Colwellia sp. M166: one gene and its partner. The protein of the gene in region 1 interacts with the protein of each later gene in a pairwise test. Links are inferred from orthologs where the notes say so. Each region holds a gene or a part of one and is shown on either strand. Other genes may lie near its edges. The genes, in order: ligA and leuS.

Region 1 (17,593 bases):
AGCGTGAATAGGTAAACATTGAGGGCTTTTTAGGGGGATATGTTAATGCTGGTAAGATATTGTCTTATAACCAAGCTAGCCCATGGTTTCTCATCAGCTTGGTTCAATGCTACCAAGCTGAATTATTACTTTTGCATACTTTTTTCAACAAGCACGTCAACTTGGCGTAAGTTGTTTTGTTGAGAAATAATCACACGTATTTGCTGTTGTGTTTGTTGGTAATTTAGAGTTAAACGGCCGCGCTTACGTTCGCGTTTAACCGGTTCACCGTAATTCTTGTTATAAAAATTGATGACAGCATCTTCCGTTAATGGAGTAAAATAATTAACCACCGCCGGCATGTTTTCATCAAATTTTGCAAAGATGCGTGCATCTTTCACAATCGCAATATCAACGTTTGCCAATGCACTTTTTCCGCCATTAATTGTTTCTGCACGAGCGCTGTTTGTATTAAAGGTGAAACTGATGGTAAGCAGCAATAGCATGCTAGATGAAATTGCATTCTTAGCTATAAAACGCAGTGCTTGCATCACTGGATCCTTATTAATTGTTAATGTAATACACAGGTATTTAGTGTGCACCTTGATTTTTTTGCTGTCAAACTTTAGCTAAGATGGTTGTTTTATACACTGATGAGTATTTCATCAGGCGTGCGAACAAGCATCAAGATTTGTTTGATGCTTGTTCGATTTGTTTAAAGCTTAATAACATATTGATTGTTATTTGATTTCTATGAACGGTCAACAAATTCATCGCGATAATGATCGACCCATAGTGCTGTAGCACCACAAATAGCGACCGGCATAACCACTAAATTTACGATAGGGATCATGGAGAATATTGCCGTTGTAATACCAAAGCTATAGCTTAATCCTTGACGTTGCTTTAAAGCTTGTCGCATGTGTGTAAAACTAATTTTATGGTTATCAAATGGGTAGTCTTTATATTGTACTGCCATCATCCAGGCCAGAAACAAAAACCACAGTACTTGGCCAATAACGGGCAGTATCCAATAAAGTAAAAAGAAACCCATAGCACGAGGTAGGTAATAACCAAGCTTACTAAGCTCACGGGAAAGCGTTCGTGGAACATCCTTAACCACATCAAGAGCACCACCACTATCTAATGGTTGATTAGTTAATAAAGCTTCTATTTTTTCTGATAATAAACCATTAAAGGGAGCGGCTAACCAATTGGCAACTGAGCTGAAGATAAATGAAAAAACAATTAAAATAAACAGCACTGCCAATGGCCAAATAAAACTACTTAGCCAAGCAAAAGACTCACCAAGCCAAGTTTCCAGCGTCAGCATGTAGCTTTCTAGTTGTAGAAACATATAATAAAAAGCATAACTAAAAAGCAGTAAATTTACCGTTAATGGGATAAAAACAAAGCGGCGAATTCCTGGGGTGCGAATTAACTCAAAACCTTTGATAAAATATCCGGCACCGCCGTTTGCTAAAGGCTGGGGTCTGTTATTGTTCATTGCTGATTTATTAACCTAACTGATTGATATTCATAGCTCGATTATAGGATCCTTCGCATGATATGAACAGTATTGTGATGTTACAAAATACATCAATCTCTGGTACAGTGGCGGCAATTACACGGGTTTTAATTTATTTTTTTCAATTGTGCAAAATTTGTAAGTCATTTACTTAGGTTTTGGCAATCGATAGCAACAATTAGGTTATTCGATTTAATGCGACTCAAGCATATAAAATTGGCAGGTTTTAAATCATTTGTTGATCCAACAACTGTGCCATTTGAACAACAGATGACCGCTATTGTTGGTCCCAATGGCTGTGGGAAATCAAATATAATTGACGCTGTTCGTTGGGTGCTAGGTGAAAGTTCAGCGAAGAACCTACGTGGCGATGCCATGACTGACGTTATATTTAATGGTGCCGCAACACGAAAGCCTATTGGTCAAGCCAGTGTTGAACTAGTCTTTGATAATACTCAAGGGCGTATTCAAGGTAATATGGCCGACAGAAGTCAAGTTTCGGTACGTCGAGTGGTTAACCGTGAAGGGATAAATAACTACTTTTTAAATGGCACAAAATGCCGACGTAGAGATATTACCGACATTTTTCTTGGCACCGGCTTAGGTCCTCGCAGTTATGCGATCATTGAGCAAGGTACTATTTCTCGATTAATTGAATCAAAGCCGCAAGAGCTACGGGTGTTTATTGAAGAAGCTGCCGGCATCTCAAAATATAAAGAACGCCGTAAAGAAACCGAAAACAGAATACGCCACACCAGAGAAAACTTAGCCAGATTAAGTGATATTCGCCTCGAACTTGATGTCCAGATTGACAAACTTCATCAACAGGCCGAAGCTGCTAAGCGTTTTCGTGCTTTAAAACAACAAGAGCGCAAATATAAAGCTGAATTAGCCGTGTTACGTTGGCAAAAATTTGATCAGCAACGTCAGCAACATCAAACTCGTATCTTAGCACTAGAAAATAAAATTGAGAGCCAGAACACCCAGCTCAGTCAAAGTGATTTAGTGATTATCGAGTTGAAAAATACGCTATTGCGCTGCAATGATACTAGCCAAATATTGCAGCAAGAAAAGCTCAATCTAACGCAAGATATTGCCCGAGCGGAGCAACAAGTAAAGCACTTAAAAGAACAAACAGAAAAAACACAGAGTGATAATAAGTTGACTCAGCAGCAGTTGCTCAATGCACAACAGTTGATTTTAGCCGAGCAAGAACAATTGCAATTAGGTGACCAAAAATTAAATGAGCAACAGCCACAACTACAAAAAATAGAAATTGAATTAGCGTTTTGTCAAACAGAATTGAAACAGCAACAAGTTGCGCAAAAGCAATTACAAAGCCAGTGGCAACAACAGCATCAGCGACGTACTGAGCTGCAACAAAAGAAACAGACGGTGCATGATAATATCACGCAGCAGCAGACCATTCTTGAACAGGTTAAGCAGCAAATGATAAAGCTACGTGAACAAGTTAGCTTGTTACCTTTAGCTGATTCGCTCGTTGAACAACAACTTCAACAACAAAAAAATACAGAATTAAATGCATTACAGCAAATGCAAGAGCAGCTGACTTTACTCGATAATCAAGCCGGCGGTTTGCAAATTCATGCTCAACAACTTCATCAACAATTGGCCGTAGTTTCGGGTCAGTCGACCGTGAAAAAACAAGTGATTGATGAGCTACAAATAAAACTCGCTGATAAATCGCCCTGGAGTGAAAAACAAGCCAAATGGTTTAGTGCCCAAGGCATAACTGATGTTGTTTCGTTGCAAAGTCAGCTAACTGTTGCGCATGGCTGGGAGTTGGCCGTTGAGGCTGTGTTATCGCATTGGCTAGCAGGTCATGTTATTGCCACCTTACCTGAGGCCGATATTGACGGTAATTTACCTGCTGATAATTTATGTTTTGTCTATCAAGCAGTAGAGCAGGCTAGTGCTAAGGGTAATATAGCCACAGTTAAAGTAAACACTTTAGCCAGTAAAGTTTCGGGTCTAACGACGTTAAATAGCTATTTTAATAGTATATTGATTACTGAAAGTTATCAGCAAGCTAAACATCAGTTAACCACGTTAGGTGCCGATGAAAGCATTATTTGTCCGGATGGTACTTGGTTAAATCATCATAGGCTCAGTAAAGGCAAACTTGAGCAAGGTTATGATTATATAAGTTTACAGCGAGAGCTTGAAAATGAACAAACTGCACTACAGCAGTTACAACTGCAGCAGCAAAAGCTCGAGCAGAAGCAGGATAATTATAATCAACAACTTAAGTCTATCGCCATAGAAAAAAAGGCTCAAAGTGAATATTTAGCATTACAGCAAGATAAACTGAATACACTAGAAAAAACGATTTCATCGGGTGAGCAAGACAAGCTTTATCAACAAGCTCAGCACAAAAAGTTAACCGCAGAAATTGCTGAGTTGCTACAAAGTGAGCAGCTTGCCAAACAAAAGTTAACTGATTTTCAAACACAATTGCTGCCATTGCTTGACGATAGTGAACATGATCTTGATGGCTTTGCTCAACAGCAAACGCTATTGCAGCAGTCAATTGAAGAAATTCAAAGTCGTAGTCAAGACTTACATCAACAGCGACATCAGCTGAGTTTAGTCGTTGAACAACTTAAAAGTCAACGCCTACAGCGCGAGCAAGGTATTCGAGCTAATCAAGAAAACATTAATTTATTGACTCAACGATTGAGCAATAACAGCCAAGTGTTCAGTGATAGCAGTAAACCATTGCAAGAGTTTGAGCAGCAGCTTCCACAATGGCTAGACAAGTTAGCCGAAATTAATGAAAAACTGCAATTTAATCAAAAAAACCTGAATGACAGCCAAACTCGCTTAGCAGAAGTGGAATTAGGTCAAAAAACCAGTCAAAATAAAATATCAGTGCTTAATGAGCAGCTTGCCCGCTTACAATTAGACAGTGAAGGTTTTAAATTAAGAGCTGAAAGCGCATTAGAAGTGCTAGCAGAGTTGCAGCAGAATATTGATGATGTTATTGCTGCTATGCCAGAAAATGCTAAAGAAACATTCTGGCAAGCACATTTAATTAAGCTGGCTAAAGACATACAACTGCTAGGGGCGATAAATTTAGCAGCCATTGAAGAATATGAAACACAGTTTGAGCGTAAAAGTTATCTTGACCAACAAGATCAAGACCTTAATAATGCCATAACGACATTGGAAGCAGCAATAGCAAAAATTGATAAAGAAAGCCGCCATAAATTTAAGTTAACTTTTGATCAAGTTAATAATGATTTACAGTTACTGTTTCCTAAGGTGTTTGGTGGCGGTCAAGCGTACTTGTCATTAACAGGTGAAGACCTATTAGAAACCGGGGTTACTATCATGGCTAGACCCCCAGGTAAAAAAAATAGCACAATTCATCTATTATCTGGTGGAGAAAAAGCGCTGACCGCATTATCATTAGTGTTCGCGATTTTTCGATTGAACCCTGCGCCGTTTTGTTTACTTGATGAAGTGGATGCACCTTTGGATGATGCAAATGTCAGTCGTTTTTGTAATCTAGTGCGAGAAATGTCGCAAACAGTGCAATTTATATATATAAGTCATAATAAAATCGCTATGGAGATGGCGTCACATTTAACCGGTGTTACTATGTTTGAACCAGGTGTTTCACGTATGGTAGCGGTTGATATTGACGAAGCAATCGCTATGGCAGAAGTATAAGAATAGGCTAGGTAATGGAAGATAATTTCAGAAATACATTAATTATTATTAGTGCTCTCGTAATAGCAGCTATTTTCATTCATGGTTACTGGACCATCAGGAAACAAAAAAACCCGTATAAATTAAAAACCAAAGAAGAACCCGTGGCTCCGAAATATCGTGGTTTCGATGGTTCAGGTTTTGATCAAGATGGAGTCAGTAAACCTAAAGTTGTGGGCGCAAATCCGGTTCGAGATGATGTTGCAGTTAAATCACATACACTTGAAGATGATGATGAGTTTCATAGTGATGTCCCTATGCCCAATCATATTCCGCCTGCTGACTTTGAGGAAAACCCCTTAGATCAAAGCCTAAACTTTGGTGCTTTGCTCAATGATACTGAAGAAGTTCCTGCGCATTTAAAACAACAAGCTTTATCAGATGTTGACAGTTACGCTGATGAACAGAACTATCAAGAAAACGCCTATACTGAAACAGCTGTTGCTGAGCCGGTTGAGGATGAAATGAGTACGAAGGAAACAGTTCGATATGAACCGGTTTATCAACAACCTGTAACCCAAGCAAAACCAGAAGTTTTGCGTAATAAGCCGTTAGCACGTAAAAAAAATGTCCGTCAGCCTAAAGTTAAACGTAACCAAATGGAGATTAACTTTGGTGATGAAGCGGTTAAGGATATGCCAAGCCTGTCGGCGACAGAGTCAAGTAAAAAAACCATAGCTAATGAAATTGAACCACAAGTTATTGTGCTTTCTGTGGTGATGCCTGAAGGGCAGGCTATCTCAGGTGCTGCGTTATTGCCGATATTACTTACCTTAGGCATGAAATACGGTGAAATGAACATATTTCATCGTCATCAAGATAATGCCGGCAACGGCAAGGTAACGTTCAGCTTAGCTAATATGCTTAATCCTGGAACATTTAATTTAGATGATATCGAAAATTTTACCACACAAGGTATTACGCTATTTATGACCTTACCTAATGCTGGCGATGCCTTTGAAGTATTTGAACAAATGCTCAATGCCGCTAAACAGCTTGCTGTGGAATTTAAAGGACAATTATTAGATGACAAGCGCAGTGTTATGACTAAGCAAACCGAACAACATTATATGGGTATTATTCGTGAGTTTGAACGTAAGAGCCGTATCGGCTCGCTTTAACCTCTCACCTGCAACAATCATAATGCTTCGTTAATAAAGTGCAGTAGTATTTTTTAGAGCTGTAATAAGTGCAGTAACGACCACGCTAATCAGTATTAGCCGTACTTTATTGACGATAGCACACTCACTTTCAAAGTAATCAAAACCTATGTCTGAAGAAAATATTATTAATCGTATCGCTGAGATATGTCAGTTAATTAGCCACTACAATCATCAATATTATGTGCTTGATGAACCGACTGTGCCTGATGCTGAATACGACCGATTAATGCGTGAATTAACTACGTTAGAGACTGAACACCCGCAATTCAAAACCCTTGATTCACCTAGCCAAAAGGTTGGTGGCGTGGCGCTTAAATCATTCAGCCAAGTTGTTCATCAGCTTCCTATGTTGTCGTTAGATAACGTTTTTTCAGCACAAGAATGGCAAGCTTTTGTTAAGCGATTAAAAGACCGTTTAAAATCATCGTTAGACTTTGCTATTTGTGCCGAGCCCAAGCTCGATGGCTTAGCGGTAAGTTTACGTTATGAAAATGGTGTTTTTGTTCAAGCAGCTACGCGTGGTGATGGCACTGTTGGTGAGAATATTACCGAGAATGTCCGTACAATAAAGTCGATCCCTTTACGCTTGCAAGGCACCAATTTTCCTGATGTTTTAGAAGTTCGTGGTGAAGTGTTTATGCCAAAAGCGAGCTTTGATGCCTTAAATCAGCAAGCAATAAAAAAAGCGGAGAAAGGCTTTGCCAATCCACGCAATGCCGCGGCGGGTAGCTTAAGGCAATTAGACTCTAAAATTACCGCCAAACGAAATCTCGCTTTTTATGCCTATGGCATCGGTTTTGTTGGCGCAAACGAAGGCGGTAATGGTATTGATGAACACTGGCTGGCAGATTCACATTATCAGCGCCTTTGCCAAATAAAAAACCTGGGCTTACCTATGTGTCCGGAAGTTAAGTTACTGGAAAATGCCACTCAGGTTGAAGATTTCTATCAAGATATTTTGCAGCAGCGAGAAAAATTAAGTTACGAAATTGATGGCACGGTATTTAAAGTTGATGATATTGCTTTACAGCAAAAACTTGGCTTTGTCGCCCGAGCACCACGCTGGGCCACCGCCTATAAATTCCCTGCACAAGAAGAATTAACGGTATTGGAAGCCGTTGACTTTCAAGTCGGGCGAACAGGGGCAATAACACCCGTGGCTCGCCTTAAACCGATATTTGTTGGTGGTGTCACGGTTAGTAATGCCACCTTACATAATCAAGATGAGATTGACCGCCTAGGTATAAAAATAAACGATACCGTAATTATTCGACGTGCAGGGGATGTGATCCCGCAGATCGTCAGTGTTGTCGTTGAGCGCCGACCCGCAAATGCTGAAGTTATCACCTTTCCAACCGTATGTCCGGTGTGTGGATCTGCGGCAATGAAAGCTGAGGGGGAAGCTGTGCTGCGTTGTACCGGCGGTTTATATTGTCAGGCGCAACGTAAAGAAGCGATTAAACATTTTGCCTCGCGTAAAGCACTTGACGTTGATGGCTTAGGCGACAAATTAGTTGAACAACTCGTTGATGAGGGTTTAATAAAAACCCCTGCCGATTTATTCAAACTAACCACACTTGATGTCAGTACGATGGCAAGAATGGGACAAAAATCAGCTGACAATCTGATCAAGGGCCTTGAGGCTGCTAAAAATACCACCTTGACGAAGTTTATTTATGCTCTAGGTATCCGAGAGGTTGGTGAAACTACGGCGTCGAATTTAGCGCAGTATTTTCTTACTTTTTCAGCAATTAAGTCAGCCAATGAAGAGCAATTACAGCAAGTGCCTGATGTAGGTGTGATTGTAGCAAAAAATATTGTTAATTTTTTCGCGCAAGATCATAACGTGGAAGTGGTGGAAGAGTTAGAAGCGATAATGTCTTGGCCTGATATCGAAGTGAAAAGTGACGACGAATTACCGCTTAAAGATCAAACCTTTGTATTAACGGGTACCTTGAGTAAAATGGACCGAAATGAAGCCAAGGCGGCATTGCAAGCTTTAGGTGCAAAGGTGTCGGGTAGTGTTTCAGCAAAAACGCATTATTTAGTCGCAGGCGAAAAAGCCGGGTCTAAATTAGTTAAAGCGCAAGACTTAGGCGTCAGCGTATTAACTGAAGATGAAATGATTGCACTGTTAAATAGTTAAATAGCCGCCGCACTTTACTCGGTAATGTTGGTCAAGTGATGGTTTGGATTTGAAAAATATTGTTGAGGTAGTATGACGGAATTAGTTATTAATGTTGGTCAGTGGTTTCGTGGTTATCAATATCAAACAGCTATGGCGATTGTCGCCACAGTACTGGTTATTTTTGGTAATGACATTAATAGCGCTGTACGTAAGCTTGTTGCTAAACAACATTTTATTATTCGCTGTATCACTTTTATTGTGGTTTGTGCGTTTGGTTATGGCTTGTTAACGGTTTGGTTGACTCGGTTGCTATCTCAACAATTATCACAAGTACCTAACAGTTATGTTTTACCTTTGATTGTGGCTATTTTTAGCGTTTTAGGTGTTTATGCACAAAAACGTCGGCATATTTAAGCTGATGAGGTAGATAACTTACTTTATAAGTTGTTTATATACGGATGAAGGCATAGAAAAATAGTACTATGGGTAAAGGCAGTAATATGGCAAACAGTATGGTTTCACACCATTCAATCGTGCGATAAAAACGATACCAAGAGGCGTTTTCTTCGCGAGTTGATGGCAACACTTGAAAGAAAAACATAAATGCTGAAACCACTAAACTCTCAATGGCCATAAATAAAATAAGTATGGCTAACCAGACCAATACGCTGGGCGTTTTTAGTTGAATTTGTGCTTGTAAGCCGATAAAAAGTACAAAAAAGAAGACGCACCAGGCTAAAAGTTGCCATTTAAAACGAGCGAAAGTAATAGCAATATAATTAAACAGCTCAGGACTGATTGATAATTTCATTAAGTGAAAAATAACTCCAACGGGTGATTCAATGACTAAGGCGCTAGTAAAACACAGCAACAATTGCTCTTACACTGTTCATCATAACGCTATATTGATTAATGTGAGCAAATATCAGTGATAGCATGACATTAAACAATTTCAACTGCCAGTATAAAGCTACGTTATAACCAAGATGATTTTTGATATCGACAATTTTAATTGTTAGCCCTTTGCTAAATGGCTTGGCTGATGGCAAGGTTATTTGTCATACTTGCTGACCACTGTGGTTAACATTAATCTTAAAGTTATCATCAATTAGGAAACCGAATGAATAATAATATGAGCCGAATTTTTAGCGTAACCACAGTGATGACATTTATCATGACTCATTCTGTCATGGCTGCGAATATAGTCGATCATGTAGCAATGACTACAAAAAATATAGCCGTAACTAACGTAAGTAAAGCGACACCTTTAGCGAGAGTCATGTTGCAGTCATCAAGTGAGCCGCTTGATGAAATTAATGTTGATAAAAACTTGCTATTAGAAATTAGTGAACTCAAAGACAGCAGTGGATTAGTTTACTTTGGCGGCAAAGTGTCTGATGCCGACCTTAGCCGATATTTAGAGCAATTAAAAGATGAGTTAGGTGAAGAGCAATATGCTATCTATAGACAGTATCAAGCGGCGCGAGATCACCAATCTTTTCATGTAACCTTAATTAATCCATATGAATATCAAACCATTGATAAAGAAAAACTTAATTTATCAGAAAAATTTCGTGTCACTTTACATGGTTTAGGTAAGGCCGAGAAAGCTGAGAAGAGTAGTTATTTTGTTGTGGTATCATCAGCAGATGGACAATTTATTCGTCAAAAATTATTGTTAAATAATAAAGACTTTCATATAACACTCGGCTTTTCTCCTGCGGATGTATTTGGAGTTAGTAAAGGCCGAGACACGCTAATCAAGAAATAAATTTCATTACTTTTCATTGATAAACTTGTGATAGATTTGTGATAACTCTGTGAAAGTTTAGCCATGTTTGCTTTGCATACTGAATGCGAAATCATTTCGTCATCAAGGGAAACTTATGAAACTTATTAAAACAGCATCAGCGATAGCATTAGCGCTTTCGAGCTCAGCGTTAATGGCACAAGAATTAGAAATAAAATTTACTAACCTCACCCAAGGTATTTATTACACGCCTATTTTAATGTCAGCGCATAATGACAGCATGTCGCTATTTAGTGCTGGCACTGCTGCAACACCAGAATTACAAATGATGGCTGAAGGCGGCGATATTTCAGGTCTAGTTACTTTACTCGATGGCGTTAATGCTAATAATGCGGCAAACCCTGCAAGTGGCCTACTTGCACCAGGTCAGTCAACAACTGCGATGCTAAGTACTGATGACAGTAATACTTATTTGTCGATTGTAACCATGTTACTACCAACCAATGACGGTTTTGCTGGTGTAAGTAGTTGGAAAATACCGACTGAAGCAGGTAATTATACTTTTAATGTTAATGCATACGATGCCGGTACTGAAGCAAACAACGAAGTGGTTAATGGTGGTGGTGCTCCTGGTGCTCTAGGTATTCCAGCTGCTCCGGGTATGGATGCTGGCACAGGCGGTACAGGTGTAACGACTGAAGAAGTGAACAAAACTGTGCATATTCATCGTGGCAGTTTAGGTGATGATGACTTAACGGCCGGTAAAAGTGATTTAGATAATACCGTACATCGTTGGTTAAATCCGGTTGCACGTGTCACTGTTACAGTAAAATAGGGGACTATTATGACTATTTTTTATAAAAATCAGTTTGCCCGTAAAGGTATCTGGTCGGCACTAGGTTTTACGGTTTTGCTGTCAGCCTGTGGTGGTAATGATAATAATTCAACACCTGAGCCAGTAACACCTACACCGCCAACACCGGTAACCTATACTTATGAAGTTAGCGTAACTAACTTAACTCATGCACAACCTTTATCACCTGTGGCTGTTGTTTTACATAATGAAGGGGCTTTATTTGAACTCGGTGCTAGCGCGACAGTGGCATTGGAAAATTTAGCCGAAAGCGGAGATAACTCACAAGTTCTGGCACAAGACATGGTGTTAGCGGGCGCAAGTGGTGCTGGTGTTATTATGCCTGGGATGAGCGAAACGGTATCTGTCAGTCTGGTTGATACAAAACCTATGCTGTTATCTGCTGCCACTATGCTAGTAAATACCAATGATGCTTTTAGTGGCATCAACGCTATGTCGTTGGAAAATATGGCTGTTGGCGAAAGTATTTCATTGCGAACAAGTTCTTATGATTCAGGCACAGAGAAAAATAGCGAAACAATGGCAACAATACCGGGTCCTGCTGCTGGCGGGGAAGGCTTTAATGCTGAACGTGACGATGTCGGTTTTATCGGTATGCACGCGGGCGTGATCACTAGTGACGACGGCTTAATGCAGTCAGTATTAATCCAAGCGCATCGTTTTGATAACCCTACCTTAGCGATATCGGTTACTCGTGTAGAGTGATCATTAACGCTAAGTCATGATGTTTACATGATGGTTTAGCCGCTACTTTTGTATCTGTGCTTCGTTCTTGTCAATAAAAGATAATAATAATGGAGCAAAGCATGGATACCATACTGGTGGTTGAAGATGAGCAAGACATTGCCGACTTGGTGGCCTTAACTCTACAAGAAATTGGCTTAACGGTTGATCATTGTTTGTCAGGTGAAGTCGCCTTAGAAAAGTTAAAAATTAATCAATACGACTTAGTGATGCTTGATGTTATGTTGCCAGGAATATCAGGTTTAGATGTTTGTCGGCAATTACGCGAGCAAAAGCCGGAGCAGGTGATTCTAATGGTAACCTCAAGAAATAGTGAAATTGATCGTGTGCTGGGCCTTGAGCTTGGTGCTGACGACTATATGACTAAGCCGTTCAGCGTTCGAGAATTACAAGCTAGAGTACGCAGCCAGCTCAGACGTGTGCACTTATTATCAAAAATAAGTCAGCAACAGTTAGCGCAGCAGTCACCGGAGCATTATCTGACCGTAGGGACTTTACAAATTGATAGCATTACCCATAGTGCTACGCTCAATGGCAAAAATATTGATTTAACCTCAACTGAATTTGATTTGTTATTCTATTTAGCCTCTCACCCTGAACAAGTATTTTCCCGTGAACAACTGTTAAGCTCGGTATGGGGATATCACCACAGTGGCTATGAACATACGGTAAATTCACACATCAATCGCTTACGTAATAAAATTGAACGTAATGCCACTAAACCTGAAATTGTACAAACAGTTTGGGGCGTGGGTTATAAGCTTTGTCGTCAAGGTGTGTCGGCGTGAAATTTTCGCTTTATCACCGACTATCATTATCGTTATTCGTAGTTTTTGTGGTTATCATCAGTGTATTTTTTATTTGGGCAGAGCATTTAGAGCAGACCACACGCTATGAGTCTGAGCAACACTTACACCTTTCACTGGCGGCTAATTTAGCTCGTGACAATCCTTTGTTACAAGAAGGGGCTTATGATCACCAAGCCTTAAAAAATCTTTTTCATACCTTGATGGTTTTAGGACCGGCATTCGAATTTTATTTTGTAGATGCTAATGGTGTTATTTTAACCCACTCTATTTCTCCAACGTTGATAAAACGAGACCGCATTGATCTCACGCCATTAATTCAATTAACACAAAACAAAGTAAGCTTGCCTATTTATGGTGATGATCCTCAACACTTAGATCGCAAAAAAATATTCTCTGCAGCGCCGGTATTTAATGGCAGTAAATTAAGCGGTTATTTATACGTTATTGTTGCTGGCGAGCGCTATGAGTCGGCTTACAATCGCTTAGAGTCTGCTCGTCAAGCTGAGCTCTCTATGGTGTTACTTGTAGGTGCCTTATTATTTCTTTTTATCGTTATGCTCGGTATTTTCTATTATTTTACTCGACCGCTTCGTCGTTTAAATTGTGATATTCAACAATTAAAAGCCGTAGGTTTCGATAAATCGCAACTTAATTTAGCCCCGTGGATGCCTAACAGCAGTAATGAAGTACATCAATTGGGCAGTGCGTTTGAAGAAATGGTTAACCAAATTAATGCTCAACTAAGCCTATTACAACAAAGTGATGTCCAGCGTCGAGAATTGCTCGCTGATATTTCTCATGACTTGCGTACGCCTTTGTCTTCACTACAAGGCTACCTCGAAATGATCGCCCACAAAGGCGAGAAGTTAACAACACAAGAACGCGAAAAATATATCAACACCGTGTTGAAAAATACGCTGCAGTTGAAGTTACTTATTGACCAAATATTTGAACTGGCCCACCTTGAAGGCGGACAAGTATCGCTAAATTTTGAAGCCTTTAATCTTGCCGAGCTACTTTACGATGTAGTGGCAAAGTTTACTTTAGCGGCAAGTGAAAAAAATATTGAAATATTGGTAGAACCTAAATGCTCATACACTCAAGTACACAGTGATATTGCAAAACTTGAACGGGTGACCAGTAATTTACTCGAGAACGCTATTCGTCATACGGGTGAAAATGGTAAAATTGTTTTTGCTATTGAAGAATTCGACAGCAATCAATGCCGGCTAAGTATTACAGACAATGGCACAGGGATAAAAGCAGAAGAGTTGTCTTACATTTTTGATACCCGCTATCGGGCTAGTAATGCCATACAAGACAAAAATAAACATACTGGTTTAGGTTTAGCCATTACCAAGAAATTATTGGAATTATTAAAATCTGATATCAAAGTACAAAGTACCTTAGGCGCCGGCAGTTCGTTTTATTTTAACTTAAGACGAGTAAAGCATTAAAATAGTTAGGATTAGTTTTTATTTAATAAGCATAGATATTTATATTTTCATTATTTAGAATAAGCTAACAAGGATATTATTTAAGGAAATCAAATGAAAATTAAATTAGCGGTTTGTCTTGCTGTTATGACACTAGCGGGCTGTACAACCTCTTCAACAGGTCGTTCGCAGTTAATGATGATGTCTGCAGATGAGCTGAATAAAATGGGCGCGGCCTCATTTGAAGAAATGAAAACAAAAGAAAAAATTAGTCAATCACCTGAAGTTAATCGTTATGTGCAATGTGTCGCCAGTGCTATTACAGAAAATGTGCCTAAATCTGCCCATGATGGTGAGTGGGAAGTGGTGGTTTTTGACTCTGAACAAGTGAATGCCTTTGCCTTACCCGGAGGTAAAATAGGGGTTTACACCGGTATATTAAAAGTTGCTGAGACCCAAGATCAACTGGGTGCTATTATTGGTCACGAAGTAGGACATGTTATTGAGAGCCATTCGAACGAGCGCTTATCATCGAATCAAGCCAGCCAAATGGGTTTGTCATTAGTGAATGTTTTACTTGAAAGTCAGAATATCGAAAGCCGTAATACCGTGATGGCGGGCTTAGGTTTAGGTATGCAATATGGGGTGTTAATGCCTTATGGTCGTAGTCATGAAAGTGAAGCGGATATTGTTGGCCAAGACTTAATGGCAAAGTCCGGTTTTGATCCAAAAGCAAGTATCAAGCTTTGGCAAAACATGGCTAAACTGTCAAATGATGCACCAGCTGAATTTATGTCGACCCATCCATCAAACGCTACGCGTATTAAGCAGTTAACTGAACACTTGCCTAAATCAACGCCATTTTTTACACAAGCAACAGCGCCTAAATGCGTTAAACCCGTTATGTAGAGTGACGCGAGTATTACGTAAATTTAAGCCCGTTGATACGGGCTTTTTTATGTTTAATCATGAGTCATCGATGCGTATGGAAAATATGGCCATTAACCTACTGGCAATAACTCACTAGAATTAACTACAGCTACTTTTTCGTAGATTGTTGTTTGGTGATACGCCAAAAAGCAAAGCTGGCTACTACAAATAAAATCATCGGATAATAAGCATTTGCCACCACTTCTATCGGCGATATTTTTAAGGTCGCACCCAGTAATAAAGCTTGTGCGCCATAAGGTAACAAACCTTGGTTTATGCAGGCAAAAATATCTAATAAGCTTGCTGAATGCGCAGGACTAAGTTCGCCATCTTGTGCTAAATCCTTTGCTGTTTCACCGGTGACAATAATAGAAACGGTATTGTTAGCGGTAAAAAAGTTGCAGCAAAAGGCTAGTGCGCCAATACCAATGCCAGCGGCGCGCTTTTTATTATTTGGACTGATTTTACGGGTCAAACGCTCAATACTTTTGGTTAGCGCACTTAGGCCACCTTGACGCTTAATCAATTCACTTAAGCCACCAATGAATAATGACAAAATAAAGATATCCTGCATGCTGGCAAAACCTTTATTAATATCACTTACCCAACTCGCCAATTGATAACCATTATTTACCATGCCGATTGCTGCGGCTAAAACAATACCAATAAGCAAGACCAAAAACACATTTACCCCTGAAAGTGCTAGCACCAAAATAACGATATAAGGCAAAAAGCCGATCACATCGAGTGCTTGGTTAACGTCGTGATTAATTGTTACGCCATTGACGGCGAGAATTGCTAAACAAATTAATGCCGCTGGCACCGCAAACTTAAAATTGACTCGAAACTTATCTTTCATATGAGCACCTTGGCTGCGGGTTGACGCTATGGTGGTATCAGAAATTATCGACAAGTTATCGCCAAAGATAGCACCAGAAATAATACAGCCAGCAATAAGGCTAGCGTCAACATCGGCTGATTCAATAAAGCCCAAAGCAATCGGAGCTATTGCTGCAATGGTGCCCATCGATGTACCCATGGCGGTAGCAAGAAATGCCGCGACTAAAAAAAGACCGGGCAATAAAAGGTAGTCAGGAAATATTGATAGACCAAGCTGCACACTAGCATCAACACTGCCAGTGGCTTTTGCAACTGTTGCGAAAGCCCCTGCCAAGAGGTAAATAATACACATAGTGATAATGTTTTGATGGCCAGCACCTTGTATAAACTGACTTATTTTATCATTAACACTATCTCGCCCCATATAAACCGCTAACAGTATGGCTGGAATAATAGCAATGCTTGCCGGTAATTGGTAAAACGCAAACTCAACACCTTGCAAAGTTAACACAATGCCAGTGCCAAGAAATAAACCGAGAAAAACGCCGAATGGTAATAAGCTTTTTAAGCTTTGCTCTGAATGATGTCCAGTGACTTTTATATGTTCTAGTGGGTTATTCGATGTGCTTTCTGAATTTTTAGAGGTCATTAATAGATTCTTTTTTAGTTATTATTTTAATTATTTCTAAGCAAACAATAACCTTATTTTCTTGAATGTCTAGGCTAAATTGTATTATAGAGGCTTAATACTTTATGTCAATCTAGACGTCTAGAAGTTTGTTTTGATGTATTTAGTTTCAAGTAATGTATTGAAGGAAAATCTAGTTTATTAGTTATGGACTTTTATTGTACTCGAATAATAATCTGAACCGCAGCATGCCATTAGGTTTATTCTCATATTTGTGTCGTTGTTCATTCATCAATTGACAAGCTCTGCGAGAGTCATAATAGTCATTTTATCCTAAAGTCCTCATGAGCTTTGAAAAATGAGAAAAAATCCTAAAATTCTTTGAAAAAATAATAATGCTTGTATTAATTTATTTTCAAACAAGGATACTTGGAATGGCACTATGTGCATAAAATTTTTAATACAAAGTGAGTTAAGCATAACTAAAATATTGGGAGCTCGACAAATGAACCTTTGTTAAACTCCCAAGTAAAAATCAAATATTGATTACAAGTACTTAAAAAGCATCCAAATGCCAGCTCCGATCATAAACAAATTCTCCGTTAATGACACGAACCCGAGGGGCACATTACTGTCGCCTCCGACACAAGCACACTTAAGTTCACGCTTATCAACATATACGGCTTTGTATACCGAAATGGCACCCACAGAGCCAATAAATAATGACACTGGGCCAACGATTAAACCCGACAAACCTGCAATCATGCCGATGCCTGCGAATGCTTCTGCAAATGGATAAACATAGGCATAACGCAAGTGCTTCATGGCTAATAAGTCGTAAGTGATAAATGAGTTTGAAAACCCGTAAAGATCACGTAGTTTTTGAATTGCCAAAATAGTCATACTAAAAGCAACAAACAACTCAATTACCTTGAATGAAAGCACATGACCTGAAGAGCTAAAAACGGCTGCCAATGCCATTACAAAAGCGGTGGCAAAAATAGCTAATACCGGAGTATAAGTGGTGCCTGTTTTCACGGCGGGTGGCA
Region 2 (14,029 bases), 3.0 Mb from region 1 along the record:
CATGTCAGCACTTTTATTAACCGACTGGCCTTCCATCGAAAAAGTATAATCATCATCAATCTTCTGGGTAGTTTTTGCTTCATGTACACTGATATTCGCCATTTGAGCCGTGCGCCCGCTAGCTCGGTGAGGCATTCTTGCAATCGCCTTGTCGTCAGGATTAATACTTTTTGCCTTTATAAGGTTAGGCCATTGAGCAAAGTGGTCAGAAAAAAACTGCTGCACCTGCATTAATGATTCACAGGAGCTTTTTTTAATAGCAACTATATTCGTATGAAGGGTCTGATTTTCGGACGCGGCACTGACGGGTTTTATGCCAATAATATCAGCAATAATATCTAACCAACGCCAACTTTCTTGTATTGGCAATACCGGTGCATGCACTTGAAAAAATTGTTGTGCTCGACCTTGGTAATTAACATAATGTCCATCACCTTCACTCACCGCAGCAACCGGTAGCACTATATCGGCAAGCATTGAGAGTCGATGCTGGGTGTGATCAAGCACAATCAATGTTTTGCTTGAATCTCGCAATTGCCTAACTTGATTTTCGGACAGTTTTTCCAGCGCTTGTTCAAGTAATATCACCCCTTGATAGCGGTTATTTTGCTCAGCCAATTGTGACAATACTTGCTCTATCGATAATGATTTTTCATCTAAAATCGACAGTAAGCCAACGCTATTACTACTTGGCGGTATAATAATCAACGCGGGAGGCTTCATCTTATTTTGTTGTTTAAATACCTGCATCAGACTATCAATTTGACTCAACATTTCAGCACAAACTAAACTCGTGCCAGAAATAATTAATGGCTGTTTGGCTTTATGTAAACCTTGATAAACTGAGAAAATAAATTTTTGCTCAACAGAGCTGAGCTGACCTTGCTGAGCTAAATCAGTTAGCTGTTGCTTAACGTCACTAGCATTTTCTATAACACAAGATTTAATAAGCTTGACCAGTGTGGCTAAACAATTTGATATCTCTGCCACCGATAATAGTAAAGTTTGCTCGGCAACATCGTCGAGCTTAGTGGTGGTGCTTTGCAATAAAAAAAGCGGTGAAAGTAACTTTCCGCCAGCGGTTCTTACCGCACTGTCTTGCCATGAGGGGATGCCAATTTTCGCGGCTTTTGCATTAGCAGCATTACGCAGTGCTTGTCGTACCGATAGCGCCATTCTTGGTGCGGTTTGAGTGATATCTTCGCCAATCACAAAAATAAAATCACTGCCTTCAATTTCCGTTAAACTTGGCGCTGCATTTGATGCCAATAGTTGCGCATGCTGTGCCACCGTTTTCATTTCATCGTCAAGGTAGCCGGGGCTGAAATGCTCAGCACCGACAATATTCTTTAAATAAAAATTCGCTTCTAACGACGCACGAGCGGAACCAATACCAATAAAATGTTTCTTTCTAAAGTGCGACAAGGCTTTAGCAACATCTAACTTGCTTAATGCCAATGGCGACTGTTGTGTAATACCTTTGACTTGCTTTATACGTTGTTCACCATTAACAAAGCCAATACCAAAGCGTCCTCTATCGCAAAGAAAATAGCCATTAATATCAGCATCATATCGATTCATTACTCGCCGTACTGAGCCATAACGTTCGCCAATACTGACATTACAACCCACCGAGCAATGACTACAAATAGAAGGTGCTGATTGCAGATCCCATTTTCGGGTATAGTGCGATGAAAAAACCTTATGGGTAAATACCCCTGTTGGGCACACTTCAACTAAGTTACCACTGAATTCACTCTCTAACGCACCATCAGATTGGCGACCGAAATACACTTGGTTTTTTGAGCCATAAACGCCAAAATCTTTACCGCCGGCATAATCATTATAAAAACGCGTACAACGATAACAGGTGATACAGCGGTTCATTTCGTGACCGACTAGCTCACCTAAATATTGATTAGTAAAAGTGCGTTTGCTGCCCTGATATTCACGTACGCTATGGCCGGTCATGACCGTCATATCTTGTAAATGACATTCGCCCCCTTCAGCGCAAACCGGACAATCGTGCGGATGATTTGTCATCATGGCAGCAATAACTTGCTCACGAAATTCACTGGCTTCAGGATGTTTAATACTAATGCGCATACCGTCGGTTACCGGTGTAGTACACGCCATTACCATGCGACCTCGTTGATCAGTTTCATCTTGAAATTGCATGACGGCACATTGCCGACAGGCGCCAACTGATCCCATAGAAGGATGCCAGCAAAAATAAGGCAAATTTAATTTTTGTGATAACACGCCAGATAACAAGTTATCTTTTGTGCTCACTTTGTAAGGCACATCATCAATAAAAATGGTGACTTGATCTTCATTCATATTACTGCCCCGCCATAGTTGGGTTAGCAGCGACACTTTGCTTAGTTTTACTTTCAGATACCTGTGTACGTTTAGCTAAAGAGGCTGGATTATAATGGCAACACCCGTGTTCAATATGCTGTAAAAAGTCGTCATGGAAATATTTTAAAGCACTTCTTAATGGCTCTACTGCGCCAGGTGCTAATGCACAATGAGTTTTTCCTATCCACATAAAGTCACACAGCTTAGCTAAGGTGTCTAAATCTGCGATTTTTCCTTGCCCGTGTTCGATACGCGCTAGCACCTCAACGGCCCAAGGCGTGCCGTCTCGACATGGCGTGCACCAGCCACATGATTCTTGAGCAAAAAAGCGCAGCAAATTAAGTACCATAGCGACCGGACAATTTTTATCATCCAGCACAATCAAACCACCGGTCCCTAAACGGCTGCCCACTTTGGCAATAGAGTCATAATCCATCGGGGTATCTAAATGCTCGGCCACAAGAAAATCGGTTGACGCGCCACCGGGTAACAAACCTCTAAATTGCAAACCATCTTGCATGCCGCCGGCATGTTGATAGAGCACTTCTCGTAACGTTACTCCCATCGGTAATTCCCATAAACCCGGATTCTTTACACGTCCACAAGCGCCATAAATTTTACTGCCAGCATCGCTATTTGGCGCAATGCCTTGAAACCATGCGATACCATTTTTTAAGATGTGCGGTAAATTACACAAAGTCTCAACATTATTGACGATGGTAGGTTTGCCAAATAAACCACTGACTTGTGGAAATGGCGGCTTCGCTCTAGGCGTTGCACGCTTGCCTTCCAAGGCATTGATTAACGCGGTTTCCTCGCCACAAATATATCGACCCGCACTGCAATGGACATATAAATCCATTGAAAATGCACTACCCTGTATTTTTTCACCTAGCCAATTATTTTGGAAGGCTTGATCAATAGCCTGTTGTAAACGTTTTGCTGCTAAATGATATTCACCTCGCAGGAAAATATAGGCTTTATTCGCACCTATGGTGTAGGCCGCGATAATCATTGCCTCAATTAACTGATGTGGTGCCCCTTCGAGTAATAACCTGTCTTTAAATGTGCCCGGCTCCATTTCATCGGCATTAGCAACTAAATACTTATTGTCGGGTGCATCTTCATCACCATCATCAAACATAGGTACAAAGCTCCACTTCATACCGGTGGGGAAACCAGCGCCACCTCGGCCTTTTAAACCGGAGTTTTTAACAATTTCCAATACCTCGTTTGGCGAATGTTGCAACGCTACTTTTGCACCTTGATAACCACCCGCTTGACAATAATCAGCAAATGCTAATGGTTGTTGCAAGTTTACCCACTGGGTTAAAGGCTTGACGCTATTATTTGCTATCTGTTCAGTCATCAAGCTCTCCTTTCAATGCCAGTTGCTGTAAAAGCTCAACGGCGCTTTCTGGTGTTAAATGCTGATAATGTACTGTCCCTATCATCATTGCCGGTGCTTTATCACAACTGCCCAAACAGGCGTTTGACAGTAAGGTGAACTTGCCATCTTTAGTTGTCTGGCCGTAATCAATATTTAAATATTGCTTAATGGCGCTAAGTACAGCATCTAGCCCGGTAAGGTGACAGGCAATACTGTCGCATAAATGGATAACATGTTGACCAACCGGTTGTCGGTAAATTAAGTTGTAGAAAGTCGCTACACCTTCAAGCTGAGCAACTGGCACGGCTAACAAGTCACTAATGGCAAATAAACTTTCATCACTAACCCAACCGCGATGCTCTTGCACAACTTTAAGTGCTTCAATGCCAGCCGCTTCACGTGTTTCCATAATACTGGCCTCATGCTCTATCGCAGCAATTTCAGTTGCAGTTAGATACTGTTGATAATCCATTGTCAAAATATCGATTGATTCCATAACTATCTCTTTATTTGCTATAAGCCATTAAGATAAATTGTCTGACATTAATCGTTTTCTTCTACTAAACCTTATTGTTCGCTATTGCGAATTGCTACTATCACTACCGATCTACATCCGCCATCACATAATCAACACTGCCCAAAGTTGCGATAAGATCAGCCACCATTTGGCCTTTACTAATTAACGGCAGCATTTGTAAGTGCGCAAAACTGGGGGTGCGAATGCGGGTACGATAACTCATGGTGCTGCCATCGCTAATTAAGTGATATGCCATTATGCCTTTCGTTGCTTCGACACTGACGGAGACTTCACCGGCCGGTATCACAGGCCCCCATGAAACATTAAGAAAATGCGGTATTAAGGTATCAATATCGCGCATGGTTCGGTCTTTTACCGGTGGGGTTGTTTGTGGATGATCGGCTTTATAGGGTCCTTCAGGCATATTGTTGAGGCACTGCTCAATAATACGAATACTCTGACGCATTTCTTCTACCCGCACCCGACAGCGATCATAGCAATCACCGTTATGACCAAGCGGTACTTCAAAATCAAATTGGTCGTAACCACCATAAGGACGTTGCTTACGTAAATCCCATGAATAACCAGTTGCTCGTAATCCAGGACCTGTTATACCCCAATCAATAGCCTCTTGTGCTGAGTAAGCACCAATGCCGACGGTCCGTTGCTTTAAAATTGAGTTTTGCATAACCATTTTTTCATATTCATCAAGACGCTTAGGTAGGTAGTTCACATAATCACGTACCAACCCTTGCCAACCTTTCGGTAAGTCTTGTGCCACACCACCAATACGGAACCAACTCGGATGCATACGAGCGCCCGTAAACGCTTCAATAATGCCAAAGAGTTTTTCTCGGTCGATAAACATGTAAAAAATAGGTGAAAGTGCGCCAATATCTTGTGCAAAAGTGCCGTAAAATAACAAATGACTCAGAATGCGAAACATTTCAGCGGTCATAATACGAATAACTTTTGCTCGATCGGGTACCGTAATGCCAGCAAGTTTTTCAACTGCCATCACATACGGAAAGTTATTCATCACGCCGCCAAGGTAGTCAATACGGTCGGTATAAGGAATGTAACTATGCCATGATTGCCGCTCACCCATTTTTTCTGCGCCGCGATGGTGGTAACCAATATCGGGTACGCAATCAACAATTTCTTCCCCCTCCATTTGTAAAACAATACGAAAAGCACCATGCACACTCGGATGATTAGGACCAAGATTTAAGAACATAAAGTCGCTATCTTTGCTTTGGCGCTTCATGCCCCACGCTTCAGGGTTAAACTGCAACGCCGCTTGCTCTTTATCTTGTTGGTCAGGTGGTAATATAAACGGGTCCATTTCAGTCGCACGTGCGGGATGAGTTTTAAGTAACGGATGCCCTTGCCAAGTATTCGGCATTAAAATACGCGTTAAATAAGGATGATTTTGAAAAACAATACCGAACATGTCCCAAACTTCTCGTTCATACCAATTAGCATTTGACCAAAATCGGCAAACACTCTCTAAACGTTTATCTGTACTTGTGAGGGCAACTTTAATGCGAATATCTTGATTACGTTGATAAGAGCGTAAATGGTAACTGACCGTAAAAGCTTGTGATAATGACGATTGATGTTGCCGTTCGCTTTCATCAATGGCAGTGATATCAAAACACATATCAAACGGCTGAGCTAAGTCATGCTTTAGTACTTGCATCAACTTAATTAACTGACTTTTATCTAACCAATAAGAAGGTATATCATCAACAATGTTTTCGACTGCGCTCACAGCTTGTAAATTAAGCGTTGGTGATAGGGCCGTAATTTCATCAAGCAAAGGTACAGCTTGCAGCATCTGCCAATCGTTACTCGCATTAATATTTACCTGAGTCACCATTAATTTCCCTTCACTTTCGCCACTTTTAGTATTAATTTCTCTTCGCACTTCGTTAGCCAGATTTAGCTAGCCGCAACCAAATAAGACCGTTGTTTGTTATATATGATCCGGCGAATCAAGGTTCGTCACCTGAATGCGTTCGCCATGCTTAATGTCTCGTAATGACGGTTTACCAATCGCACTAACATTTTGCTCACCGACAACCCAACTTAACGGCCTTGGCTGATGCTCTATTTTGGTTTGCAACAATAACAGGGCTTCAAGTAACGCTTCTGGCCGCGGCGGACAACCTGGCACGTAAACATCGACAGGAATAAACTTATCAACGCCTTGCACCACACTGTAGATGTCGTACATGCCTCCGGAGTTAGCACAGGAGCCCATTGAAATAATCCAACGCGGTTCTAAAAGTTGCTCATAGAGGTGCTGAATTACCGGTGCCATTTTGCGAAAACAAGTGCCGGAAATGACCATTAAGTCTGCTTGCCTTGGCGTTGCTCGTATAACCTCGGCACCAAAGCGCGCAATATCATGGCGTGAAGTAAAACTGGTTGCCATTTCGACATAACAGCAACTTAAGCCAAAATTAAATGGCCAAATTGAATTTTTACGACCCCAATTCACCATGTCATCAAGCTTTGCCATAAAAACATTACGCTTTAATTCAGCTTCAGAAACGCTCTTCATTTCACTCATCGCGTCATCTAATTTCGCTTTTGTTAATGACCAATCCATTATTGATGTCCTTTATTTTGCTCATAAGGGCGTTGACCTAAAGCTTGCATTTCACTTTCTCGTATACGCTGCAATTGAGTTTCTCTATGCGGTTGATGGCGACGCGTTAACTCTAAAGCGCCAATACGAATTAAGTAAACTAATGCCGCCAACAATACGGTAATGAAAATACTCGCTTCAATAAAACCCGGCCAGCCGACGTCATCAAAGGCAATGACCCAAGCAAAAAGATAGATAGTTTCTAAATCAAAGATGACAAAGAAAATAGCGTACAAAAAGAAGTGGTTGGTAAAGCGGGTTTTGTTATCCGAAACTGAAATTATCCCAGACTCATAAGGGGTGTTTTTAGCGCGTTGTTTACCTTTGGGGCCAAGAAAATGTGATAGCAGCATCATAAAAATGAGCATACCGGCCAAAATAATAAAGTAAGCCGCAATTGGCCAAACTTGGGTTATTTGATCAGATGTTTCCACAAAGCCCTCACTTATAGTTAAACAACTACAAACCGACAGACAGCGAACTTATCGATACAAGCACGCAATGCTAAGCCAAGCTGTTTTCAATAGTCTTGGTTATAACATTGAACGATTAAAATAAACCTAAGTTAGCTGAAATGGACTTCAGTGTTACTAAAATCACCGCAAAGCAATCACTAAGTAGATGAGACACATCATTAAAATGTCTGATAGGTAGGTTAAACTCCTGACCTTATAGGGGGTTCATTATTGCCTGCTGGCAACATCAACTCACTGCATTTACTTATTATTGTTATTTCGCTTTCGCTAACTTTCTCTCTTCATTAATTCTACTGAGATAGCACCTATAAATTAACAATCAATATTCGCATCATCAACTTTTGCTAGTGTGCGTTGCAAAATGTTATAACGAAAAATATTGTTGATAAGCAGAGTATAGAAAAGAATTTAAATAATGCTTATTTTTTAAGCGATTATTAACATTTTAAAATGCTACTTTTGGTGAAAAGCAATAAACACGGCGCTTGCCGTGTTTATTTTTAAGTGCAATTAATTGCCAACAAAGCAATTTTTACGGTTATTCCTCGGCGCCATTAATCAGTTCTGAAAATGCGGAGAGCTTATCTAATACTAAGCCATGAATTGATTTTCTTGGATAGCGTCCGGTTCGACTAATTTCGCCGGCACTTTGGCCCATCAAAATTTCTATCGCCTGATCAATATTATCAACCGCATAAATAGCGAATTGCTCATCTGCTACCGCTTGTATTATCTCAGGTGCTAACATCAAATTAATGGTATTAGTTCTTGGGATAATAACACCTTGTTGACCCGTTAAGCCTTTGTCTTTACATAAACGATAAAAGCCTTCAATTTTTTCATTAACGCCACCGATAGACTGCACTTCACCGTGCTGATTCATCGAACCTGTTATCGCAAAACCTTGGTTAATGGGTAACTTAGCGATGGCAGATATTAAGGCACAAAGCTCCGCCATCGAAGCACTGTCACCATCGATATGACCATATGACTGCTCAATAGCGATATTAGCAGAGATAGTTAAGGGAAAGTTTTGACCATACTTATGACCTAAATAACCGGTTAAAATCAACACGCCTTTCGAGTGAATCGATTTACCTAAATCGACTTCACGTTCAATATCAGTAACCCCTAAGCTACCGGCATATACCGTGGCAGATATGCGCGCAGGCGTACCGAAAACACTATCGCCAATCTCTAATACTGTCAGGCCGTTAATTTTACCTATCTGACCGCCTTCAGTATCAATCAATAATTGACGCTCTTTAATTTCTTCCAACCAAGCTTCACTCATACGACCAGTACGACGTTGCTTTGCTGCCAATGCCATAGTGACATGCTTACCAGTCAAACCATTTTTGCCTTCAGATTGTTTCCACAAGTAGTAGGCCTCATCTAATAAGTCATTTACTTGTACAATATTGGCTGAAATTTTATGTTGATGCTCTGCACGCCTAAGCGCGTATTTAACCAGTTCCAGTATCGCCTCATCAGTAACTTCAGGATAGTGATTACGGTAAGCGCGTTGGCGAATTAAATTAGCGTAATCATTTAAGTTACTTTGGCTTTTTTCTAAGTGACGATCAAAGTCAGCTAAAACACGAAATAGCTCAGTAAATTCTTGATCATAATCTTGCAAGGTATAGTAAATTTCAGGATCACCTAACAAAATCACTTTAACGTTCAAGGGGATTTTTTCTGGCTGTAAGCTAAATGCGCCCGGTTGGGCATATTCTGAATGCGGATTTTCAATAGTTATTTGTTGTGATTTTAGCGCCAGCTTTAATCGCGCCCACACTAACGGCTGAGTTAATAACTTATCCGCTTCAAGCAATATGTAACCGCCATTCGCTTTATGTAAGGCCCCAGGTCTGATCAAACGATAACTGGTGTAACTACTGCCTTGAAAACTACCAAAATCAACATGACCGAATAAATTTTGAAAGGTCGGATTTTGTTCATAAATAACCGGCGCGCCTTCATCAATTTTGCGAGTCACTAATAAATTAGGTAAAAAACGCTCGACCATTAATTTACGTAAATCTTTGTCATTAGGTGCTTCGCTACTTTCATCAACGAGTAGCTCTAACACCGCATCAACAACATGTGCCTTAACTTTTTCGAGATATTTCAACACACCAGTATTGCTAGCAAATTCATGCTCTAATTCATGTAAAAATGGTTGAATGCTTTGCGCCGCAGTTTCATGCTTTAACTTACGTAATTTATCAGAAGAAATACGTTTCCATAGTGGTAATTCGATTAACTTCTCAGACAGTAATTCTTCTAACTTGGCTAATAAAGTATAAAATTCGGCACGTTTTGGCTCATTTAAATCGGCAAATTCTTTATCGTTAAGCGGCTTGCCGGCAACTAGAGGCGAAAAACCAATTTCACCATCGTCTTCATATAGCACAACTTCATGCTTTAATGCCGTTGCTTCGACCTCGCTGATCGCTTCATCATATTTTTTATTGAAATCACGATCGATAGCCGCTTTTTGTCTTTGGTAACCCGGGTTATCGAAAATCTCAGGAAATAAATCCATGAGTTCATCAATAAAAGTATTCATGCGAGTAAGTAATTGCTTACCATCACCGGGACTTAAATATATATTGTGTGGTGTGTTTGGATCATCAAAGTTATTGATATAACACCACTCTTGTGGCGTTGGCTCTTGGCTTGCTGTGGCAGCTAGCATTTGTTTTATTAAACTTTGACGGCCAGTACCATGCTCACCCATAGCATAAACATTGAAGCCAGGCGCTTCCATCGACAAGCCGAAGGTTAAGGCTTCTTTAGCTCTTTCATGACCAATAAATACTTGTGCTATTTCTGCTGTAGCTGTGGCATTGGCAAATTGTTTAACCGTTAAATCTGCGGTTAGTTGGCAAGGTTTAAGGCGTACATTTGTTGACACATTTGTCATAGACAATCTCTCGGGAATGCAACTTAATATTATGATTAAATAGCAAGTAGAATAAATAAGGCTTCATTAATCATAGTGTACAGCGACATTACCCCGAACCGCAAAAACAATATAACAAAAATTTATTTTAAGGAGTTAAACTCAAACGTTGGAAGTCTTTGCCTCCACAAGAAATACATTCAGTGACAACATTAGCGTGATTATAGGTCACACAGTGTTGACACGTTTGGCATTGTAATTGACCAAAGCCAACATAGTCACCAACATGGTAGCCATCTTGATGTTGAAAATCATCCATCAATTCAGTCCACTCAACTTGTGATTTATCGGTGATTTGCGCTAAATTTGCCCAGAGGCTCTCATTTAGTACATCCAAGTAAACAGAATGCTTAACGTCGGCTTGATACTGCTGATAAAAATCACTCAAGTCATATTTGAGGTTAGCAATAAACTGCTTCACTTGTTGCTCGGGAATTTGTTCTGCAGCATGTAAAATTGCTTTGGCTTGTTCGACAACTTCGATGATTGAGCGCACTTCATTATCTTTGGTATTTTCTAACCAATCTTGCAACTTTTGATAAACCCCTTGCACGTCAGATTGTTCTTTTTTCATAATATCTCCTTAATTAATACCACTAGTTTTAGCATAATTGATCGCGTAATAAAAACCACTATTTAAGGTCTGTTGCCAGAACATTTATTGACGTAAACGAGGATAATAGCGTTCGCAAGAAAAATATTCGGCATAAACTTGCTTTAACTTGTCGCAGTGGCAAGAGATAAGGTATCCTATCGGGATTATTTTATCGCTTCGACTTACGTCTTTAAATAACAACTTTTATCAGTAAAAATTCGTTGTTTAAGTCAGTTTAAGCTCCTATTTTAGCGTGTTTGAGAAATCTTAATGGAATCCATCTACAATCCCCAATCAATTGAAGCCGATGTTCAGAAATTTTGGACTGATAACAATACCTTCAAAGCTGAAGAGCAACCTGGAAAAGAAAAGTTTTATTGCTTGGCGATGTTTCCATACCCAAGTGGCCGTCTCCATATGGGCCACGTACGCAATTACAGCTTAGGTGATGTGATCTCTCGTTACCAACGCATGCAGGGCAAAAACGTTATGCAACCTATGGGTTGGGACGCTTTCGGCCTGCCAGCAGAAAATGCCGCGATAAAAAACAATTCAGCGCCAGCTAAATGGACTTATGAAAATATTGACTACATGCGTACTCAATTAAAATCACTCGGATTTGGTTACGACTGGAGTCGTGAATTAGCAACCTGTAAAAAAGATTATTACCGTTGGGAACAATGGTTCTTTACTCAGCTTTATGAAAAAGGCTTAGTGTATAAGAAAAACGCCACCGTAAATTGGGATCCGGTTGACCAAACAGTCTTAGCTAATGAACAAGTTATTGATGGTAGAGGTTGGCGTTCAGGCGCACTGGTTGAGCGTAAAGAAATTCCACAGTGGTTTATTAAAATTACTGATTATGCCGAAGAATTAATTAACGATTTAGACGAATTAGCCGGTTGGCCTGAGCAAGTTAAAACTATGCAACGTAACTGGATTGGTCGCTCTGAAGGCGTCGAGATGACTTTCCAAGTTGCCAATTCTGCTGAAAGTTTTGATATTTATACTACTCGCCCAGATACCTTAATGGGTGTGACTTATGTTGCCCTTGCTGCACAACATCCGTTAGCTTTAGCTGCTGCTGAAAACAACCCCGCATTGGCCGCCTTTATCCAAGCATGTAAAACCAATAAATCTACCGAAGCTGATATGGCAACGATGGAAAAAGAAGGGGTTGATACCGGTTTAAAAGCACTACACCCAATCAGCGGTGAATTGGTGCCTGTATGGGCAGCCAACTTTGTTTTAATGGATTACGGCTCAGGCGCTGTCATGTCAGTACCTGGTCATGACCAACGAGATTGGGAATTCGCCACTAAATACGGTTTAGAAATTAAACAAGTAATTGCAGGCAGTGACAATGACGATATAACAGTTGCCGCCATTATTGAAAAGAATACGTTAGTCAATTCAGGTGAATTCGATGGCTTAAATTTTGACGATGCTTTTAAAGCGATTTCAGATAAATTAGTCAGCGAAAGTAAAGGTAAAATAACGGTAAATTATCGTTTACGCGATTGGGGTGTTTCGCGCCAACGTTATTGGGGTACGCCTATTCCAATGATGCATTTAGCCAATGGTGAATCGGTACCCGTGCCTGCAGATCAACTACCGGTTGAATTACCTGAAGATGTGGTGATGGATGGTGTAACTTCACCGATCAAAGATAACCCAGAATGGGCAAAAACCACTTACAATGGCGAGGAAGCATTTCGTGAAACCGATACTTTCGATACTTTCATGGAATCATCGTGGTATTACGCACGTTACTGTTCGCCAAACGATGATACACAAATGCTTGATCCTGAGAAGGCCAATTATTGGTTGCCGGTTGATCAGTATATTGGTGGTATCGAGCATGCTATTTTACATTTACTATACGCACGCTTTTTCCATAAATTATTACGTGACGTTGGCTTAGTCGAGTCTAATGAACCGTTTAAAAGCTTGCTATGTCAAGGCATGGTATTGGCTGATACCTATTATCGTGAAGCCGATAATGGCGGACAAGATTGGATTGCGCCGACCGATGTCGATGTTGAACGCGACGAAAAAGGCCAGGTCACTAAAGCTACCTGTAAGCTAGATGGCCTACCAGTAATCTCTGCTGGTATGAGCAAAATGTCAAAATCGAAAAACAACGGTATTGATCCACAAGAAGTTATTGAGCTTTATGGCGCCGATACTGTACGTTTATTTATCATGTTCACCTCACCACCAGAGCAAACGTTAGAGTGGTCTGATTCGGGTGTTGAAGGCGCACATAGATTCTTAAAACGTGTCTGGAAACTAGTTTATGATTTCACTCAGGTAGCTGAAATATCAAAAGATGCGCCAAGCATTGCTGGCTTAACACTTAATTCAACGCAAAAAACACTACGTCGTGAATTGCATAAAACCATTGCGAAAGTCAGTGATGACATTGGTCGTCGCAATACTTTCAATACCGCTATTGCTGCAATTATGGAGTTAATGAACCATTTAACTAAAGCAAGTATCGACAGTAATGAAGACCGTGTAGTAATGCATGAAGCTATTCGTGCACTGGTGTTAATGCTGACGCCTATCGTGCCACATTTGAGTCACCATTTATGGAGCTTAATTGGCGATGGTAAACCAGTTGAAAACACGGCTTGGCCTATTGTTGATGACAGCGCGCTAGTTGAAGATGAAAAACTTATCATTGTGCAAGTTAATGGTAAATTACGCGCTAAAATTACCGTGTCTGCCGATGCAACAAAAGAAGCGGTTGAAGCAATGGGTTTTGCTGATGAAAGTGTCAGTAAATTTACTGACGGAAAAACCATACGTAAAGTGATTTATGTACCTGGTAAGTTGCTAAATATTGTTGCCAACTAATAATGACCTTAGCTGCTTAGCTCTTTATTAGGGCTTAGCAGCTTAACCCGTGCAAAACGCATTAATGATGCACTGATTGAATTTCTACCTATAAAAAGTGAACACGTTATGAAGCCATTAATAATTCGCCAAATCAGTAAAATATTATCTTTTAGCATCATATTAATGATGTTAAACGGTTGTGGTTTTCAGCTACGCGGCAAT

What was found.
Region 2: the proteins of ligA (region 1) and leuS interact in binary tests that used the Escherichia coli proteins (3 or more experiments, as listed by UniProt). The link is inferred for Colwellia sp. M166 from one-to-one orthologs.

The regions. Positions count from the first base shown.
Region 1 is NZ_CP040755.1:4,614,340-4,631,932, forward strand. Bases 6,096-9,031 are described here. They hold ligA (NAD-dependent DNA ligase LigA), read left to right. Parts: upstream 6,096-6,511; coding sequence 6,512-8,551; downstream 8,552-9,031. Other genes in these bases: zipA (cell division protein ZipA), read left to right, coding at 6,096-6,363; FGD67_RS20760 (DUF3392 domain-containing protein), read left to right, coding at 8,624-8,947; FGD67_RS20765 (hypothetical protein), read right to left, coding at 8,982-9,031. Also shown: FGD67_RS20735 (hypothetical protein), read right to left, coding at 126-530; sulfate transporter CysZ, read right to left, coding at 731-1,486; chromosome segregation protein SMC, read left to right, coding at 1,703-5,203; more of zipA, read left to right, coding at 5,218-6,095; more of FGD67_RS20765, read right to left, coding at 9,032-9,344; FGD67_RS20770 (hypothetical protein), read left to right, coding at 9,654-10,304; FGD67_RS20775 (spondin domain-containing protein), read left to right, coding at 10,420-11,118; FGD67_RS20780 (spondin domain-containing protein), read left to right, coding at 11,128-11,862; FGD67_RS20785 (response regulator transcription factor), read left to right, coding at 11,964-12,689; FGD67_RS20790 (cell wall metabolism sensor histidine kinase WalK), read left to right, coding at 12,686-14,167; FGD67_RS20795 (M48 family metallopeptidase), read left to right, coding at 14,261-15,055; FGD67_RS20800 (Na+/H+ antiporter NhaC family protein), read right to left, coding at 15,186-16,565; FGD67_RS20805 (glutaredoxin), read right to left, coding at 17,091-17,593. UniProt on the Escherichia coli protein: DNA ligase that catalyzes the formation of phosphodiester linkages between 5'-phosphoryl and 3'-hydroxyl groups in double-stranded DNA using NAD as a coenzyme and as the energy source for the reaction.
Region 2 is NZ_CP040755.1:1,583,468-1,597,496, forward strand. Bases 10,853-14,029 are described here. They hold leuS (leucine--tRNA ligase), read left to right. Parts: upstream 10,853-11,233; coding sequence 11,234-13,825; downstream 13,826-14,029. Other genes in these bases: FGD67_RS07225 (zinc ribbon-containing protein), read right to left, coding at 10,853-10,942; lptE (LPS assembly lipoprotein LptE), read left to right, coding at 13,934-14,029. Also shown: NADH-quinone oxidoreductase subunit NuoG, read right to left, coding at 1-2,340; NADH-quinone oxidoreductase subunit NuoF, read right to left, coding at 2,342-3,730; NADH-quinone oxidoreductase subunit NuoE, read right to left, coding at 3,723-4,247; nuoC (NADH-quinone oxidoreductase subunit C/D), read right to left, coding at 4,351-6,108; FGD67_RS07210 (NADH-quinone oxidoreductase subunit B family protein), read right to left, coding at 6,247-6,837; ndhC (NADH-quinone oxidoreductase subunit A), read right to left, coding at 6,885-7,358; FGD67_RS07220 (Lon protease family protein), read right to left, coding at 7,939-10,329; more of FGD67_RS07225, read right to left, coding at 10,457-10,852.